3 regions of the Streptomyces sp. NPDC090499 genome follow, and region 3 is predicted to be linked to each of the others. Evidence: predicted binding sites of a transcription regulator. Region 3 holds the regulator's gene; each other region holds the start of a gene.

Region 1 (5,877 bases), on a different contig from region 3:
GCAGGGTGCGCGGGCCGGGCAGGAGGGTGGCGCGGACGGCCCCCGGGGCGCCGGTGCCGAACCAGAGGACGGCCTCCTTCACGTCGCCGCCGTCCGAGATCCACTCCGCCTCGGCCACCGCCGGGACCGCCTCGTGCGGGATGCCGGGGGCGATCTTCAGCGCGGCCACCCGGGCGGTCGAGGCGGTCGCGACCGCCCAGGACAGGGGCGGTGAGTAGGCCTCCGGGTCGAAGATGCGGCCGCGGCCGCCGCGCCTGGCCGGGTCGACGAAGACGGCGTCGTGGCCGGCCGTGTCCACCTCCTGGACGTCCGCCTCCCGGACCTCGATCAGGTCCGCGAGCCCGAGCGCCTCGGCGTTCGCGCGGGCGGTGGCCGCGGTCACCGGGTCCCGGTCCACGGCGAGGACGCGGATGCCGGCCCGCGCGAGCGCGATCGCGTCGCCCCCGATCCCGCAGCACAGGTCGGCCACCGAGGTCACCCCGAGCGCCTTCAGCCGCTGCGCCCGGTACGCGGCGACACTCGCCCGCGTCGACTGCTCGACCCCGTTCGGCGTGAAGAACATGCGGCCCGCGTCCGCCTCCCCGAACTTCGCCGCCGCCCGCTGCCGCAGCCGGGCCTGGGCCAGTGCCGCCGACACCAGCTCGGCGGGGTGCTCGCGGCGCAGCCGGGTGGCCACGGCCAGCTCGTCGGCGGGCGCGGTGTCGCGCACCTCGTCGAGGAGGGCGTGGCCCTCGGGCGTGAGGAGGGGGGAGAGGAGGTCGTTCACCGGGTCATTGTCGGCCAGTCGGTGGACTGTTCGCCTCCGGCCGAGGTGTCTGCCGGGGTTCCGGGGAGAGGGCTGGAAAGATCCGAGGCCATGCGAGCAGTCGTACAAAATGACAAAAATAGGGTGGTTTCGGCCATGGCCGCCCTCGCCGCCGTAGCGGCCGTCGCCGTCGTCTCCGGCTGCGCCGGGCCGGGGGACGAGGCCGGAGTCCGGCCCGCCGCGGGCCAGCAGGCCCACCGGGCGGCCGCCGCCCCCGACGACCACGCCGCCCTGGTCGCCGCCGCCCGGCGCTGGGGACTGGACGCGGTCCCGCTGCGCCCCCCGGCCCCGCCGAAGCGCAAGCCGACGATCACCGCTCGCGACGGCTTCGAGGTGGACGGCCAGGTCGAGGACGACCTGCCCCCGGTCTTCACCACGATCCCGACCAGGAAGAAGGTCGTCTTCCTCACCATCGACGACGGCGCCGAGAAGGACCCGGACTTCCTGCGGATGATGAGCGAGCTGCACGTCCCGTACACCGCGTTCCTCAGCAACTACCTGGTCAAGGACGACTACGGCTACTTCCGCCGGATGCAGGCCGAGGGCCACACCGTCAACAACCACACCCTCACCCACCCCTACATGCCCGGCCTGACCTACGACGAGCAGAAGCACGAGATCTGCGGCATGCAGGACATCATGAAGCGGCAGTTCGGCAAGGCGCCGACGGTCTTCCGGCCGCCCTACGGCAACTACAACGGCGACACCCTGCGCGCCGCCAAGGCCTGCGGCATCAAGTACGCCCCGATCTGGGACGAGGAGGTGTACGTCGACCACTGGGAGTACCGCGAGTGGGACCGCTCGCTGCACCCCGGTGACATCGTCCTCACGCACTTCCGCGGCCGCAACGACTGGGACGGCACCATGGTCGACGACATGCGCCGCTTCCTGAACAAGGTCACCCGCGACGGCTACGCGGTGGCGCGCCTGGAGGACTACCTGTGAGCCGACCGAGGGCGACGGCCGCTGTCCTGGCCGCCGCCCTCCTCCTGTCCGCGTGCGCGCCGTCCGTCGACCCCATCGAACGGCTCGGCCGGAAGGCGGCCGACCGGGTGCACCCGCACGGCCCGTCCGGCGAGCCGCCGTACCGCCGGTGGGGCCTGACCGAGCCGCTCGCCCCGGCGCCCCGCCCGCCGCAGCACCCGCTGTCCTTCCGCGCCGACCTCCCCCCGGTCGTCGACCACGTCCCCACCTCCGACCGGGTGGTCTTCCTGACCTACGACGACGGCGCCGAGAAGGACCCCCGCTTCGTCGACATGGTCCGCGAACTGCGGCTGCCGGTGAGCATGTTCCTCACGGACAGCGTGGTCGGCCCCGGCTACGGCCACTTCGCGCGCCTCCAGTCGGTCGGCGCGAGCGTCCAGAACCACACCCTCGACCACCCGGCCATGCCCGGTCTGCCGTACGCCGGCCAGCGCGCCGAGATCTGCGGCCAGCAGGAGAAGCTGAAGTCCCGCTTCGGCATCCGCCCCCGCCTCTTCCGCCCGCCCTACGGCACCTACGACACCACCACCCTGCGCGCGGCGGCCGACTGCGGGGTCACCGCGGTGGTGCTGTGGCGGGCGGCGATGACCCCCGACGGCATCACCTACCGGACCGGCGACCGACAGCTCCGCCCCGGCGACATCATCCTGGTGGGCCCCGACGAGGCGCTCGGCCTCACCCTCAGGGAGCGCACCGCCCGGCTGCTGCGCCGGGTGCAGGCGAGCGGGCTGACGGTGGGCCGTCTTGAGGACTATCTCTGAGGGCTGAGACCTGAGCTCTGAGCTCGCCAAGACTTAAAGACTCAAGTCAATGTGGCGCTCAATCGCGTCCGTTTGCCTCTCCTAACTGGTCGATGGATCCCTGATGACTTGAATATTCACGTCAATATGGATTCTTGTGCGGAGCGGAAGGCGCGGTATGAGCGCACTACTGGTGCCCGGCGTGGAGGTGCGGCGCGGTGACGCGCGGCTCGCGAGCCGGCTGTCCTGGCTGGACTCGAAGCACTCGTTCTCCCTCGGTACCCACCGGCCCGACCCGGCCAACACGCACCACGGGGTGCTGCTGGTCCACAACGAGGACCTGGTGCAGCCGGGCACGGGCTTCGAGACCCACCCGCACCAGGACATGGAGATCGTCACCTGGGTGCTCCGCGGCTCGCTGGTCCACCAGGACTCCGGCGGCCACTCCGGTGTGATCTACCCGGGCCTGGCCCAGCGGATGAGCGCCGGCACCGGCATCCTGCACTCGGGGAAGAACGACACCTACCGGGCCGCGGACCGGCCGCCCGCCGAACCGGTGCACTTCGTCCAGATGTGGGTCGTCCCCGACGAGGCCGGTGTCGCCCCGGGCTACGAACAGCTGGAGATCGACGCCGAACTGCTCTCCGGCGGCCTGGTCGCGGTGGCGTCCGGCATGGACCGGCACAAGGACGCGAGCGCCATCCGGATCCGGAACCGGCACGCCGCCCTGTACGCGGCCCGGCTGCGCCCCGGCGGGCACGTCACCCTTCCGGAGGCGCCCTACCTGCACCTGTTCGTCGCCCGCGGCGCGGTGGACCTGGAGGGCTTCGGGGCGCTCGGCGAGGGTGACGCCGCGCGCTTCACGGCCGTCGGCGGCCACCGGGTGGCGGCCTCGGAGCCGGCCGAGATCCTGGTGTGGGAGATGCACGCCGCCGTCGCCCTGTGACCCCTCCGAGGCCGATTCCGGCGCCGCGACGCTCGCAATTGGCACTCCGCTTGACCGAGTGCTAATCGCGGTCATAGTCTCGGCTCTGGCACTCGGCAGATGAGAGTGCCAACAACGCGACGGGCAGGTCCGGCACCCGCGACGACGGATCGACCTGGTCGCCACCTCAGACAGTTAACCCCGTGAGATCTCCGAAGGGGGAGGTCGGATCGTGACGACCGCCAGCTCCAAGGTTGCCATCAAGCCGCTTGAGGACCGCATCGTGGTCCAGCCGCTCGACGCCGAGCAGACCACGGCCTCCGGCCTGGTCATCCCGGACACCGCGAAGGAGAAGCCCCAGGAGGGCGCTGTCCTCGCCGTGGGTCCGGGCCGTTTCGAGAACGGCGAGCGCCTGCCGCTCGACGTCAAGGTCGGCGACGTCGTGCTCTACAGCAAGTACGGCGGCACCGAGGTGAAGTACAACGGCGACGAGTACCTCGTCCTCTCGGCTCGCGACGTGCTCGCGATCATCGAGAAGTAAGCCTGCGACTTACCACCTCAAGCACTCTGCTTGAAGCTGCGCCCCTGGCCCCGCGATCCTCCAAGAGGCCGGGTGCCGGGGGCGCAGTCTTGTTCACCCAAGAATTCCGAGAGGGCATCCGCTGCCATGGCGAAGATCCTGAAGTTCGACGAGGACGCCCGTCGCGCCCTTGAGCGCGGCGTCAACAAGCTTGCCGACACGGTGAAGGTGACGATCGGCCCCAAGGGCCGCAACGTCGTCATCGACAAGAAGTTCGGCGCCCCCACCATCACCAACGACGGTGTCACGATCGCCCGCGAGGTCGAGATCGAGGACCCGTACGAGAACCTCGGCGCGCAGCTGGTGAAGGAGGTGGCGACCAAGACCAACGACATCGCGGGTGACGGTACGACCACCGCCACCGTGCTGGCCCAGGCGCTCGTGCGCGAGGGCCTCAAGAACGTCGCCGCCGGTGCCTCCCCGGCCGCCCTGAAGAAGGGCATCGACGCGGCCGTCGCCGCCGTCTCCGAGGACCTCCTCGCCACCGCCCGCCCGATCGACGACAAGGCCGACATCGCGGCCGTCGCCGCGCTGTCCGCCCAGGACACGCAGGTCGGCGAGCTCATCGCCGAGGCGATGGACAAGGTCGGCAAGGACGGTGTCATCACCGTCGAGGAGTCCAACACCTTCGGTCTGGAGCTGGACTTCACCGAGGGCATGGCCTTCGACAAGGGCTACCTGTCGCCGTACTTCGTGACGGACCAGGAGCGCATGGAGGCCGTCCTGGAGGACCCCTACATCCTCATCAACCAGGGCAAGGTCTCCTCCATCGCGGACCTGCTGCCGCTGCTCGAGAAGATCATCCAGTCCAATGCCTCGAAGCCGCTGCTGATCATCGCCGAGGACGTCGACGGCGAGGCGCTGTCGACCCTGGTCGTCAACAAGATCCGCGGCACCTTCAACGCGGTCGCGGTCAAGGCCCCCGGCTTCGGCGACCGCCGCAAGGCGATGCTGGAGGACCTGGCGATCCTCACCGGCGCCACGGTCGTCTCCGAGGAGGTCGGCCTCAAGCTCGACCAGGTCGGCCTGGACGTGCTGGGCTCCGCCCGCCGTGTCACCGTCACCAAGGACGACACCACGGTCGTCGACGGCGCCGGTGACTCCGGTGCGGTCACCGGCCGCGTCGCCCAGATCAAGGCCGAGATCGAGAACACCGACTCCGACTGGGACCGCGAGAAGCTCCAGGAGCGCCTCGCGAAGCTGGCCGGCGGCGTGTGCGTGATCAAGGTCGGCGCCGCCACCGAGGTGGAGCTGAAGGAGAAGAAGCACCGTCTGGAGGACGCCATCTCCGCGACCCGCGCCGCGGTCGAGGAGGGCATCGTCTCCGGTGGTGGCTCCGCGCTGGTCCACGCCGCGAAGGTCCTGGAGGACGGCCTCGGCAAGACCGGCGACGAGGCGACCGGTGTCGCCGTCGTCCGCCGCGCCGTCGTCGAGCCGCTGCGCTGGATCGCCGAGAACGCCGGCCTGGAGGGCTACGTCATCACCTCCAAGGTCGCCGAGCTGGAGAAGGGCCAGGGCTTCAACGCCGCCACCGGCGAGTACGGCGACCTGGTCAAGGCCGGCGTCATCGACCCGGTCAAGGTCACCCGCTCCGCCCTGGAGAACGCCGCCTCCATCGCCTCCCTGCTGCTGACGACCGAGACCCTGGTCGTCGAGAAGAAGGAAGAGGAAGAGGCCGCCGCCGCGGGCCACTCGCACGGCCACTCGCACTAGGCAGCTCAGCACCGAGGCCCGGCACCCTGGAGGCGCCGGGCCTCTTTGCGTCGGTTCGGCCCCCTGCCACAGTCGGGCCGCCGACCCGACGGCCACCTCTGTGCCAGTCGGGCCGCCGACCCGACGGTGG
Region 2 (5,877 bases), on a different contig from region 3:
TAGGGCGTTGCCCGGACCGGAGGTAAAAACGTGAGCGTCACCGTTCGCATCCCCACCATCCTGCGCACCTACACCGGTGGCCAGGCCGAAGTCGCCGCCGAAGGGGCCACGCTCGGCGAGGTCATCTCGGACCTGGAGAAGAAGCACACCGGCATCTCCGCGCGGGTTCTGGACGACCAGGGCAAGCTGCGCCGGTTCGTCAACGTGTACGTCAACGACGACGACGTGCGCTTCGAGCAGGGCCTGGAGACCGTCACCCCGGACGGCGCCGGCGTCTCCATCATCCCGGCCGTCGCCGGAGGCTGACCTGCGGCCCCGCTTGACAGGCTGATCGAATGACCGAACATTACCTTCGGTAACGCCGATCACCGACTGTTCATCCGATTGCCCCCTCCGTGAGAGAAGCGGAGGGGGCAATTCTGTGTGGTTGAGCGCGGTACAGTTGGGGAACACGGTCCCGATCTCCAGGTCGGGAGCCCCGTATTCGATACCGCGAGCCCGACAAGAAGTAGCCAAAGTGCGCGGGTTATATGCGGCTTTTGTGGCCTTTATGGGGCCCGACTTGCCCTGAATTCGGCCGAATTCTTGCTACATTCCGGACCCCTTCCGTCCAGAATTCTCGTCCGATTGACCTGTTGCAGACGGCAGTTGGACAGATACATTCAGCCGCGGTCGACGCGTTCCGGCGCACGCCCCCAACCAATGGGGGGTGAGGTCTGACCCGGATCCGCGAAGTGTGGATCTGTGCAAGGGCCAGTAATAGGGGAGTTAGGCATGGCTCAGGGCACCGTCAAGTGGTTCAACGCGGAGAAGGGGTACGGCTTCATCGCGGTCGACGGTGGTGCGGATGTTTTCGTCCACTACAGCGCGATTCAGATGGACGGCTACCGCACCCTGGAAGAGGGTCAGCGGGTCGATTTCGAGATCTCGCAGGGCCAGAAGGGGCCGCAGGCGGACATGGTCCGGCTGGCGACCAGCTGAAGCACGCGCCGACTGACAGCGACGTTCTTCTGTATTTCTTCGAAGGGCTCGTGCCTCCCGGGGCACGAGCCCTTCGGCATGTCCCGGGCTCCCGGCCCGCAGGTCCCTGGCTCCCGGCCCCCGTGCCCCGGGCGCCGGCCCGCAGGTTCCGGGCCTCCGCTCCTCATGTCCTGGGCCCCAGTCCGCGAGAGCCGCTTGCACTCGCCTAGGCCGAGTGCTAATCATTGGCGTTAGCACTCTGAAGGTGAGAGTGACAACGAAGGACCGGGTCGGTGAGGCCCGCAGGCCGGGTGGGGCAAGGAACCCACGGGTCGGCGAGCCGTCCGTCGCGGGCGCGGGCGCGGTCCGAAGACTCACCCCCAGTCCTGGAGGGACCACTTCACATGGCCAAGATCATCGCGTTCGACGAGGAGGCGCGGCGCGGCCTTGAGCGCGGTATGAACCAGCTCGCCGACGCCGTCAAGGTCACCCTCGGCCCCAAGGGCCGCAACGTCGTCCTTGAGAAGAAGTGGGGCGCCCCCACGATCACCAACGATGGTGTGTCCATCGCCAAGGAGATCGAGCTGGAGGACCCGTACGAGAAGATCGGCGCCGAGCTGGTCAAGGAAGTCGCCAAGAAGACGGACGACGTCGCCGGTGACGGTACGACCACCGCGACCGTGCTCGCCCAGGCCCTGGTCCGCGAGGGCCTGCGCAACGTGGCCGCCGGTGCCAACCCGATGGCCCTGAAGCGCGGTATCGAGAAGGCCGTCGAGGCGGTCTCCGGTGCCCTCCTCGAGCAGGCGAAGGACGTCGAGACCAAGGAGCAGATCGCCTCCACGGCCTCCATCTCCGCCGCCGACACCCAGATCGGCGAGCTCATCGCCGAGGCCATGGACAAGGTCGGCAAGGAAGGCGTCATCACCGTCGAGGAGTCCCAGACCTTCGGTCTGGAGCTGGAGCTCACCGAGGGTATGCGCTTCGACAAGGGCTACATCTCGGCGTACTTCGCCACCGACATGGAGCGTATGGAGGCGTCCCTCGACGACCCGTACATCCTGATCGCCAACTCGAAGATCGGCTCCGTCAAGGACCTGCTCCCGCTCCTGGAGAAGGTCATGCAGTCGGGCAAGCCGCTGCTGATCATCGCCGAGGACGTCGAGGGCGAGGCCCTGTCGACCCTGGTCGTCAACAAGATCCGCGGCACCTTCAAGTCCGTCGCCGTCAAGGCCCCGGGCTTCGGCGACCGCCGCAAGGCGATGCTGAACGACATCGCCATCCTGACCGGCGGCGAGGTGATCTCCGAGGAGGTCGGCCTCAAGCTGGAGAACACCACGCTCGACCTGCTGGGCACCGCCCGCAAGGTGGTCATCACCAAGGACGAGACCACCATCGTCGACGGTGGCGGCTCCTCGGACCAGGTCGCCGGCCGGGTCAACCAGATCCGCGCCGAGATCGAGCAGTCCGACTCGGACTACGACCGCGAGAAGCTCCAGGAGCGCCTGGCCAAGCTCGCCGGTGGCGTCGCCGTCATCAAGGCCGGTGCCGCGACCGAGGTCGAGCTCAAGGAGCGCAAGCACCGCATCGAGGACGCCGTGCGCAACGCCAAGGCGGCCGTCGAGGAGGGCATCGTCGCCGGTGGTGGCGTGGCCCTGCTGCAGGCCTCCTCGGTCTTCGAGAAGCTGGAGCTGGAGGGTGACGAGGCGACCGGTGCCGCCGCCGTCAAGCTCGCGCTGGAGGCCCCGCTCAAGCAGATCTCCGTCAACGCCGGCCTCGAGGGCGGCGTCGTGGTCGAGAAGGTGCGCAACCTGACCCCGGGTCACGGCCTGAACGCCGCGACCGGCGACTACGTCGACATGATCGCCGAGGGCATCATCGACCCGGCGAAGGTGACCCGCTCTGCCCTGCAGAACGCCGCCTCCATCGCCGCGCTGTTCCTCACCACCGAGGCCGTCATCGCCGACAAGCCGGAGAAGGCCGCCGCGGCCGCTCCGGGCGGCATGCCGGGCGGTGACATGGACTTCTGAGCCTGACGGCTCGGCAGTTCCTGCGCAGCACCGAGGGCGGCATCCCCTGTTCGACAGGGGGTGCCGCCCTTCGGCGTTTCCGCAGCCGGAGAGGTGCTGCGTGACGGTCGCTCCAGGTCCTTGCGCTGGTCGGAGGCGGCAGGCTCCGGACTGCCGGTGTCAGGACCAGGCGATCTCGCCATGGCGGTCGACGAAGCGTCCGGTGCCGGCGCCGGGCTCCTCGGTGGCGAGGGCGACGATCGCGTCCGTGCCCTCGGTGAGGGTCTGGAAGCCGCTGTGACCGTTGATGTCGGTCGCGGTGTAGCCGGGGTCGGCGGCGTTGACGCGAATGCCCTTGAGCCCCTTGGCGTACTGCGTGGTCAACATCGTCAGCGCCGCCTTCGAGGAGGCGTACAGCGGCACGACGACGTGCGACTCGGACCGGCCGGGGTCGTGGGTGAAGGCGAGGGAGCCCATGCCGCTGCTGACGTTGATGATCACGGGGTCGTCCGAGCGGCGCAGCAGCGGCAGGAACGCGGCGGTGGTGCGGACGACGCCGATGACGTTGACGTCGAGGACGGCGCGGGCGTCCGCGGCGGTGAGGCCGCCGGGATCACCGAAGGGTCCCTGGACCCCCGCGTTGTTGATCAGGACGTCGATCCTGCCCTCGTGCTCGGCGACGTCCGCGGCGGCGGCGGCCACCGACGCGTCGTCGGTCACGTCGACGGGGACGAAGCGTGCGCCCAGCGCGGCGGCTGCCTCCTCACCCCGCTCCCGGTCGCGGGCTCCCAGGAGAACGGTGTGACCGCACGCGATGAGGCGGCGGGCGGTCTCGCGGCCGATGCCCTTGTTGGCTCCGGTGATGAAAGTGATCGTCATGCCTTCGATGGTTGCCCGGACGACGGAGCCGGACCAGGGACGCTTCGACGGTGGGAAGACCAGTACCACCCTTGCGCCCCCGCAGGTGATCGGGGATGCGGGACGATGAGGAGCATGACGACGACACCCCCCGGGGCCGGGCTGGGCGCGGCGATCCGCACGTGGCGGAACCGGCTTCCCCCGTCGGCCGCCGGGCTGCCGGTCGTCCGCAAGCGCCGGGCTGTCGGGCTGCGGCGCGAGGAACTGGCCGACCTGGCCGGAGTGTCGGTCGACTACGTCGTGCGTCTGGAGCAGGGCCGGGCCACGACACCCTCGGCGTCGGTGGTGGCGTCCCTGGCACGCGCCCTCCAGCTGTCCACCGCCGAGCGGGACCACCTCTACCGGCTGGCCCGGATCGTGCCGCCGGCGGACGGCACGATCTGCGAGCATCTCCCGTCCGGTATGCAGCGAGTGCTCGTCCGCCTCGGAGACGTGCCGGTTGCCGTGTTCGCGGCGGACTGGCAACTGGTGTGGTGGAACGACGGGTGGGCCGCCCTGCTGGGCGACCCCTTGGCCTCGCCGCCGCGGATGCGCAACTTCGCCCGCGAGAGGTTCCCGGTGGGTGCCGATCACACCCCCCTCGTGCCGTGGCCGGTCACCGACACGGACCCCGACACCACCGACGCCGCCCTCGTCTCCGACCTGCGCCGCGCCACCGGCCGCTTCCCCCGGGACGGTCGCCTGGCCGCGCTGGTCCGCGACCTGAACGCAGGCAACGAGAGGTTCGCCGAGTTGTGGGCGAAGGGAGAGGTGACCGCGAACCGTGAGGTCCGCAAGACGGTCGACCACCCGTCGGTGGGTCCGGTCACGGTGGACTGCGACGTCCTGACCGACGGCGACACGGAGCTCAAGATCGTCATCATGACCGCCGTGCCGGGCAGCGAGGACGAGACCAAACTCCAGCTCACCACCGTCGTCGGCGCACCGGCCGGCACCCGCGACTGATCCGCCCCGCGCGTCGGCCGACCGACGGCACATGGCACAAACTGCCATCTCTGCACGTTCAGTCATCCATCTGCCGTTCATCCGTTCGTCGGTAAGTGCACACAGCATCCGTCTCATGAACAACACCAGACTCGCCGCCGTCGTCCTCGCCCTCGGCGCCGCCTCCGTCACCCTCACCGCGCCCGCGGCCTCCGCCGCGCCGGCCGCCCACGCGTCGCACTCCTCCCGCATCCCCTTCACCGCGGCCACCGTGACGGCCGGCGACGACGGCTCCTACCGGCTGGTGTGGAAGGCGCCCGGCGTCCGCTCGGTGACCGTTCGCGCCCACGGCCGGGTCGTCGCGCGCGGCGGCGCCACCGGCGACGTCACCGTGCGGGGGCTGCCCGCCGCCGACCGTCAGTGGTTCGACCTCGTCCCCGAGCGCGGCGGCTCCCTGCACCTCGCCGACCGGCTGGTCAAGCTGTCCGGCACGGTCAACTTCCGGGACGCCGGCGGCTACCGGACCGCCGACGGCCACTGGGTGAAGATGGGCGAGATCTACCGCTCCGACGCCCTGGACAAGCTCACCGCGGCCGACGTAGCCAAGCTCGGGCGCCTCGGCATCCGGGCCGACTACGACCTGCGGACGGCCTCCGAGCGGGCCTCGGCGCCCGACGTCGTACCGTCGTATGTGACATACCACAGTGCCGACGTGCTGGCCGGATCCTCCATGACCACCACCATGCCGACGACCGGGGAAGCCGCCGTCCAGATGATGGTGGACGGCGAGAAGTTCATGGTCAGCGGTGCCGGCGCGCGGGCCGCCTACACCTCCGTCCTCGCCGGCGTCGCCGACGGGCGTCAGCACGGGCTCCTCTATCACTGCACCGCCGGCAAGGACCGCACCGGCTGGTCAAGCGCCGCCCTGCTCACCGCGCTCGGCGTGCCCCGGGACACCGTGATGGCGGACTACCTGGCCAGCAACACCTACCGCGCCTCGGCCAACGCGGCCACGCTCGCCGCGATGACCCCGGCCCAGGCGCAGGTCTACAAGCCGCTCCTGGACGTC
Region 3 (5,877 bases):
AGGCCGCCGACGCCGCCGCCCGCGCCCTGGTCGCCGCCGGCGGCCGTGCCCTGCCGCCCGGTGACGGCCCGCAGACCCGGTTCCTCTCCCTGCTCTACGGCGAACTCACCCCCCTCGACGGCGGCGGCGTCCGCTGCACCCTCGCCTCCGCGGGCCATCCGCTGCCGCTGCTCCTGGGCCCCGACGGCGAGGTCCGCACCGCCGCCCGCCCGCAGACCCTGCTCGGGGTGGTCGAGGACGAGACGTACACCAGCGAGACGATCGAGCTCATGCCCGGCGACAGCCTGCTGTGCGTGACGGACGGGGTCACCGAGCGGCGTTCCGGCAGCCGCCAGTTCGACGACGGCGACGGGCTCGCGCGGGCGCTGGCCGGCTGTGCGGGGCTGAACGCCGACCTGATCGCCGAACGCATCAGACGGCTCGTCCACGAGTTCGGCGGCGGTCAGCCGGAGGACGACCTGGCGCTGCTGGTGCTCCAGGCGGAGTGACCGAGGCCGTACAAGAAATCGGTACGGGACAATGGGGGACATGCCTTCCGCACTCCCCGACGGCGAGCCCGTCCCCGACGACGGCGCGCTCCCCGCGTCCGCGCTCGCCGGTGCCGCCGTCCGCCCTCTCGGGTTCTACCTGCACGTCCCTTACTGCGCGACCCGCTGCGGCTACTGCGACTTCAACACGTACACGGCGACCGAGCTGCGCGGTACCGGCGGTGTCCTGGCCTCCCGCGACAACTACGCGGACACGCTGATCGACGAGGTCAGGCTGGCCAGGAAGGTCCTCGGCGACGACCCGCGCGAGGTGCGGACCGTGTTCGTCGGGGGCGGTACGCCGACGCTGCTGGGCGCCGCCGATCTCGTACGGATGCTGGGCGTGATCCGCGACGAGTTCGGGCTCGCGGCGGACGCGGAGGTCACGACGGAGGCGAACCCGGAGTCCGTCGACCCGGCCTACCTTGCGGCCCTGCGCGAGGGCGGCTTCAACCGGGTCTCCTTCGGCATGCAGAGCGCGAAGCAGCACGTGCTGCGGGTCCTCGACCGCACCCACACCCCCGGACGCCCCGAGGCGTGCGTCGCGGAGGCCCGTGCGGCCGGCTTCGAGCACGTCAACCTCGACCTGATCTACGGCACCCCGGGCGAGTCCGACGACGACTGGCGGGCCTCCCTGGACGCGGCGATCGGCGCCGGGCCCGACCATGTGTCGGCGTACGCGCTGATCGTCGAGGAGGGCACGCAGCTGGCCCGCCGGATCCGCCGCGGCGAGGTCCCGATGACCGACGACGACGTCCACGCCGACCGCTACCTGATCGCCGACTCGGTGCTGGCGGGGGCGGGTTTCGACTGGTACGAGGTGTCCAACTGGGCCACCTCGGAGGCGGGCCGCTGCCTGCACAACGAGCTGTACTGGCGGGGCGCCGACTGGTGGGGCGCCGGGCCGGGGGCGCACTCGCACGTGGGCGGGGTGCGCTGGTGGAACGTCAAGCATCCGGGGGCGTACGCGGCGGCGCTGGCGTCCGGGCGGTCGCCCGGGGCCGGGCGGGAGGTCCTGGCGGACGAGGACCGTCGGGTGGAGCGGATCCTGCTGGAGCTGCGGCTGCGGGAGGGGGTGCCGCTCTCGCTCCTGCGGGAGGAGGGCCTGAAGGCCTCGCGGCGCGCGTTGGGGGAGGGGCTGCTGGAGAGCGGTGCGTACGACGAGGGGCGGGCCGTGCTGACGCTGCGGGGGCGGTTGCTGGCGGACGCGGTGGTCAGGGACCTGGTGGACTGATCACCCGGGTGAGTGCATCGCGGTGGAACGCCGGTTCGGCCCCTACCCTGGTTCGTAGGCTGCCGCTGACAGTATGCGGCGAATGCCGAGGCCGCGGAGATGACCGCGGTGGACGAACGTGGAGTCGCAGAGTTCTTCGAGGGTTTTGAGCCGCCCGACGGACTCAAAGCGGAGCTTCTGCGGGGGGAAATCGTGATGACGGCCAGCCCTGATCTGGTGCACAACCTGATCGTGCTGCATACGGAACGGCAGATCCCGTTGGACCGCTGGTTTCCGCTCCAGACCCAGGACGTGGACCTCGTCGACGAGGCGAGTGAGCCGGTTCCGGATCTCGTGGTCGTGGCACGTGACGTCCTACCCGATTCGGGGCGTCTGCTGCCGTGCCAATTGATCACGATGGTTGTCGAGGTCGTTTCCGAGAACAGCGTCCACCGCGACTATGCCGTCAAGCGTTCGATCTACGCCGCGGGCAACGTGCCCGCCTATCTCATCATCGATCCGATCATGGCGCGGTGCGTTCTGTTGACGAAGCCCGAGGGAAAGGGCGAGGAGGCCGATTACCGGATGCAGTACGTCGAGAAGTTCGGTCGGCCGATGATGCTCGATGTTCTGGGCGTCGAGCTGAACACCAGCGAGTTCGGAACCTTCCCCGACGTCAAGCCCCACCGCTACCCGTGACGAAGTCGATCAGCTCCTCCACCCGGCCGAGCAGCTCCGGCTCCAGGTCCTTGTAGGAGCCCACGCGCGCGAGGATCGCCTGCCATACGGCGCCGGTGTTCTCCGAGGGCCAGCCCAGCGCCCGGCACACGCCCGTCTTCCAGTCCTGGCCGTGCGGGACGCGCGGCCAGGACTCGATGCCCAGGGACGACGGCTTCACCGCCTCCCAGATGTCGATGTAAGGGTGGCCGACCACGAGCGCGTGCTCGCTCGTCACCGACTGGGCGATGCGCCACTCCTTGGTGCCGGGCAGCAGATGGTCGACGAGGACGCCCAGGCGGGCGTCGGGGCCCGGTGCGAATTCGGCCACGATCGACGGCAGGTCGTCGACGCCCTCCAGGTACTCCACGACCACGCCCTCGATGCGCAGGTCGTCGCCCCAGACCTTCTCGACCAGTTCCGCGTCGTGGCGGCCCTCCACGTAGATGCGGCCCGCGCGGGCGACACGCGCGCGTGCGCCGGGGACGGCGACCGAGCCGGAGGCGGTGCGGGAGGGGCGTACGGGGGCGGCCGACGTGGGGCGTACGAGGGTGACGACCCGGCCCTCCAGGAGGAAGCCGCGCGGCTCCAGCGGGAAGACGCGGTGCTTGCCGAAGCGGTCCTCCAGGGTGACCGTGCCCGCCTCGCAGCGGATCACCGCGCCGCAGAAACCGGTACCCGGCTCCTCGACCACCAGACCGGGTTCGGCGGCCACGTCCGGCACCGGCTTCGGCTTCTTCCACGGAGGGGTCAGGTCGGCGGAGTACTGGCGCATTCGGATGACGATAGGAGAAGCCGGACCGGCGCGCCTACGACACGCCGAAACGGGCCGCCAGGGTGTCGCGCTGGGCCCGTACGAACGCCGCGTCGACCACCGCTCCGTGACCGGGGACGTACCGGGCGCGGTCGCCGCCGAGCGCGAGGAGCCGGTCGAGAGCGGCCGGCCACCGTGACGGTACGGCGTCGGGTCCTGCCTGCGGGGCGCCGGACTCCTCCACCAGGTCGCCGCAGAAGACCACGGGCGGGTCGCCGGGGACGAGGACCGCGAGATCGTGCGGGGTGTGGCCGGGGCCCACGTCGGCCAGCAGGGCCCGGCGGCCGTCGCCCAGGTCGAGGGTCCGCTCGCCGGAGACCGGGTGGCGGGGGCGGGGGAGGGTGTCCGTCGCCTCCTCGGCCTCCGGGGCCGGCAGGCCGTTGCGGATCGCGTCCAGGCGGAGCTCCTCGCGGCCGTGGGCGAGGACGGCCTCCGCGCCCGCCACCGCGTACAGGGCCGCGCCCGCGAAGGCGGCCGCGCCGAAGACGTGGTCGAAGTGGGGATGGGTGAGCGCGAGATGGGTCACACGGCGGCCGGCCAGCGCCTGCGCCTCCGTACGCAACCGTGCGCCCTCCGCCAGGCTCGACCCGGCGTCCACCATCAGGGCCGTGCCCGCGCCCAGGACCAGACCCGCCGTGCAGTCCCAGCCCGGCAGCCGGCACCGGCCGACCCCTTCGGCCACCCGCTCCCAGCCCAGCTCTTCCCAAGTCACCGTCATGCCGCGACGCTAGCCGTAGAACGCCACGGGTCCCGACCGACCTTGCCCAGTCGGTGCCCCACGGCCGTACACTGGGCCGGGGATGCTGGCACTCGCGTTCGCAGAGTGCCAGACGAAAGGCCCGAAGGGACCGAAAGGCCGCGGGGACGACGACTTTCTGGAGGTGTGGCGCCGGATGCTGAGTGAACGCAGGCTTCAGGTATTGCGCGCCATCGTCCAGGACTACGTCGGCACCGAGGAACCGGTCGGGTCGAAGGCGCTGACCGAACGGCACAACCTCGGGGTCTCCCCGGCGACCGTGCGCAACGACATGGCCGCCCTGGAGGACGAGGGGTTCATCGCCCAGCCGCACACCAGCGCGGGGCGGATCCCCACCGACAAGGGGTACCGGCTGTTCGTCGACAAGCTGGCCGGCGTCAAGCCGATGAGCGCGCCCGAGCGGCGGGCCATCCAGAGCTTCCTCGACGGCGCCGTCGACCTCGACGACGTGGTCGCGCGGACCGTGCGGCTGCTGGCCCAGCTGACCCGGCAGGTGGCGGTCGTGCAGTACCCGTCGCTGACGCGGTCGACCGTGCGGCACGTGGAACTGCTGTCGATGGCCCCGGCCCGGCTGATGCTGGTGCTGATCACCGACACCGGGCGGGTCGAGCAGCGGATGGTCGACTGCCCTGCGCCCTTCGGGGAAACGTCTCTGGCGGACCTGCGGGCGCGGCTGAACAGCCGGGTCGCGGGGCGCCGGTTCTCGGACGTGCCCCGGCTGGTGGAGGACCTGCCGGAGGCCTTCGAGGCCGAGGACCGCGGCGCGGTCTCGGCGGTGCTCTCCACCCTGCTGGAGACACTCGTCGAGGAGAACGAGGAGCGGCTGATGATCGGCGGCACCGCCAATCTCACCCGCTTCGGGCATGACTTCCCCCTCATGATCCGGCCCGTCCTGGAGGCGCTGGAGGAGCATGTCGTGCTCCTCAAGCTCATGGGCGAGGCGGGGGATTCGGGCATGACCGTACGCATCGGTCACGAGAACGCCTACGAGGGACTCAACTCCACGTCCGTGGTGTCGGTCGGCTACGGTTCGGGCGGCGAGGCAGTCGCCAAACTCGGCGTGGTCGGACCGACCCGCATGGATTACCCGGGAACGATGGGAGCGGTACGAGCGGTGGCACGGTACGTCGGACAGATCCTGGCGGAGTCGTAAGTGGCCACGGACTACTACGCCGTTCTCGGCGTGCGCCGCGACGCGTCGCAGGAAGAGATCAAGAAGGCCTTCCGTCGGCTCGCGCGCGAGCTGCACCCGGACGTCAACCCGGACCCGAAGACCCAGGAGCGGTTCAAGGAGATCAACGCCGCCTACGAGGTGCTCTCCGACCCGCAGAAGAAGCAGGTCTACGACCTCGGCGGGGATCCGCTGTCGCAGAGCGGCGGCGCGGGCGCGGGCGGCTTCGGGGCCGGCGGGTTCGGGAACTTCTCGGACATCATGGACGCGTTCTTCGGTACGGCGTCCCAGCGCGGGCCGCGGTCGCGTACCCGGCGCGGCCAGGACGCGATGATCCGGATCGAGGTCGAGCTCGACGAGGCGGCCTTCGGTACGACCAAGGACATCCAGGTCGACACGGCGATCGTCTGCAACACCTGCAACGGTGAGGGCGCGGCGCCGGGCACCTCCGCCCAGACGTGTGACATGTGCCGCGGCCGCGGTGAGGTCTCGCAGGTGACGCGGTCCTTCCTCGGTCAGGTCATGACCTCGCGGCCCTGCCCGCAGTGCCAGGGCTTCGGGACGGTCGTGCCGACGCCGTGCCCCGAGTGCGCGGGCGACGGGCGGGTGCGGTCGCGGCGGACGCTGACCGTGAAGATCCCGGCCGGCGTCGACAACGGCACGCGGATCCAGCTCGCC

The links. The regulator HrcA, encoded in region 3, represses chaperone genes, less so after heat shock. The targets are predictions, from matches to a motif close to TTNGCACTCNGNNNNNCNGAGTGCNAA.
Region 1: groES (co-chaperone GroES) is a predicted target of HrcA. The motif match lies at 3,514-3,540, and genes of this name have one in related genera.
Region 2: groL (chaperonin GroEL) is a predicted target of HrcA. The motif match lies at 1,176-1,202, and genes of this name have one in related genera.

The regions. Positions count from the first base shown of each region.
Region 1 is NZ_JBIVXP010000003.1:427,920-433,796, reverse strand. Features, by position in the region: gene ACIQVL_RS13890 (methyltransferase domain-containing protein) at 1-766, opposite strand, end outside; gene ACIQVL_RS13885 (polysaccharide deacetylase family protein) at 857-1,750, shown strand; gene ACIQVL_RS13880 (polysaccharide deacetylase family protein) at 1,747-2,550, shown strand; gene ACIQVL_RS13875 (pirin family protein) at 2,708-3,475, shown strand; gene groES (co-chaperone GroES) at 3,687-3,995, shown strand; gene groL (chaperonin GroEL) at 4,122-5,747, shown strand.
Region 2 is NZ_JBIVXP010000007.1:171,353-177,229, forward strand. Features, by position in the region: gene ACIQVL_RS26080 (MoaD/ThiS family protein) at 31-306, shown strand; gene ACIQVL_RS26085 (cold-shock protein) at 775-981, shown strand; gene groL (chaperonin GroEL) at 1,365-2,987, shown strand; gene ACIQVL_RS26095 (SDR family NAD(P)-dependent oxidoreductase) at 3,147-3,845, opposite strand; gene ACIQVL_RS26100 (helix-turn-helix transcriptional regulator) at 3,951-4,829, shown strand; gene ACIQVL_RS26105 (tyrosine-protein phosphatase) at 4,945-5,877, shown strand, end outside.
Region 3 is NZ_JBIVXP010000001.1:1,308,676-1,314,552, reverse strand. Features, by position in the region: gene ACIQVL_RS06120 (SpoIIE family protein phosphatase) at 1-488, shown strand, start outside; gene hemW (radical SAM family heme chaperone HemW) at 529-1,761, shown strand; gene ACIQVL_RS06110 (Uma2 family endonuclease) at 1,861-2,439, shown strand; gene ACIQVL_RS06105 (DUF3097 domain-containing protein) at 2,417-3,232, opposite strand; gene ACIQVL_RS06100 (MBL fold metallo-hydrolase) at 3,267-3,989, opposite strand; gene hrcA (heat-inducible transcriptional repressor HrcA) at 4,165-5,181, shown strand; gene dnaJ (molecular chaperone DnaJ) at 5,182-5,877, shown strand, end outside.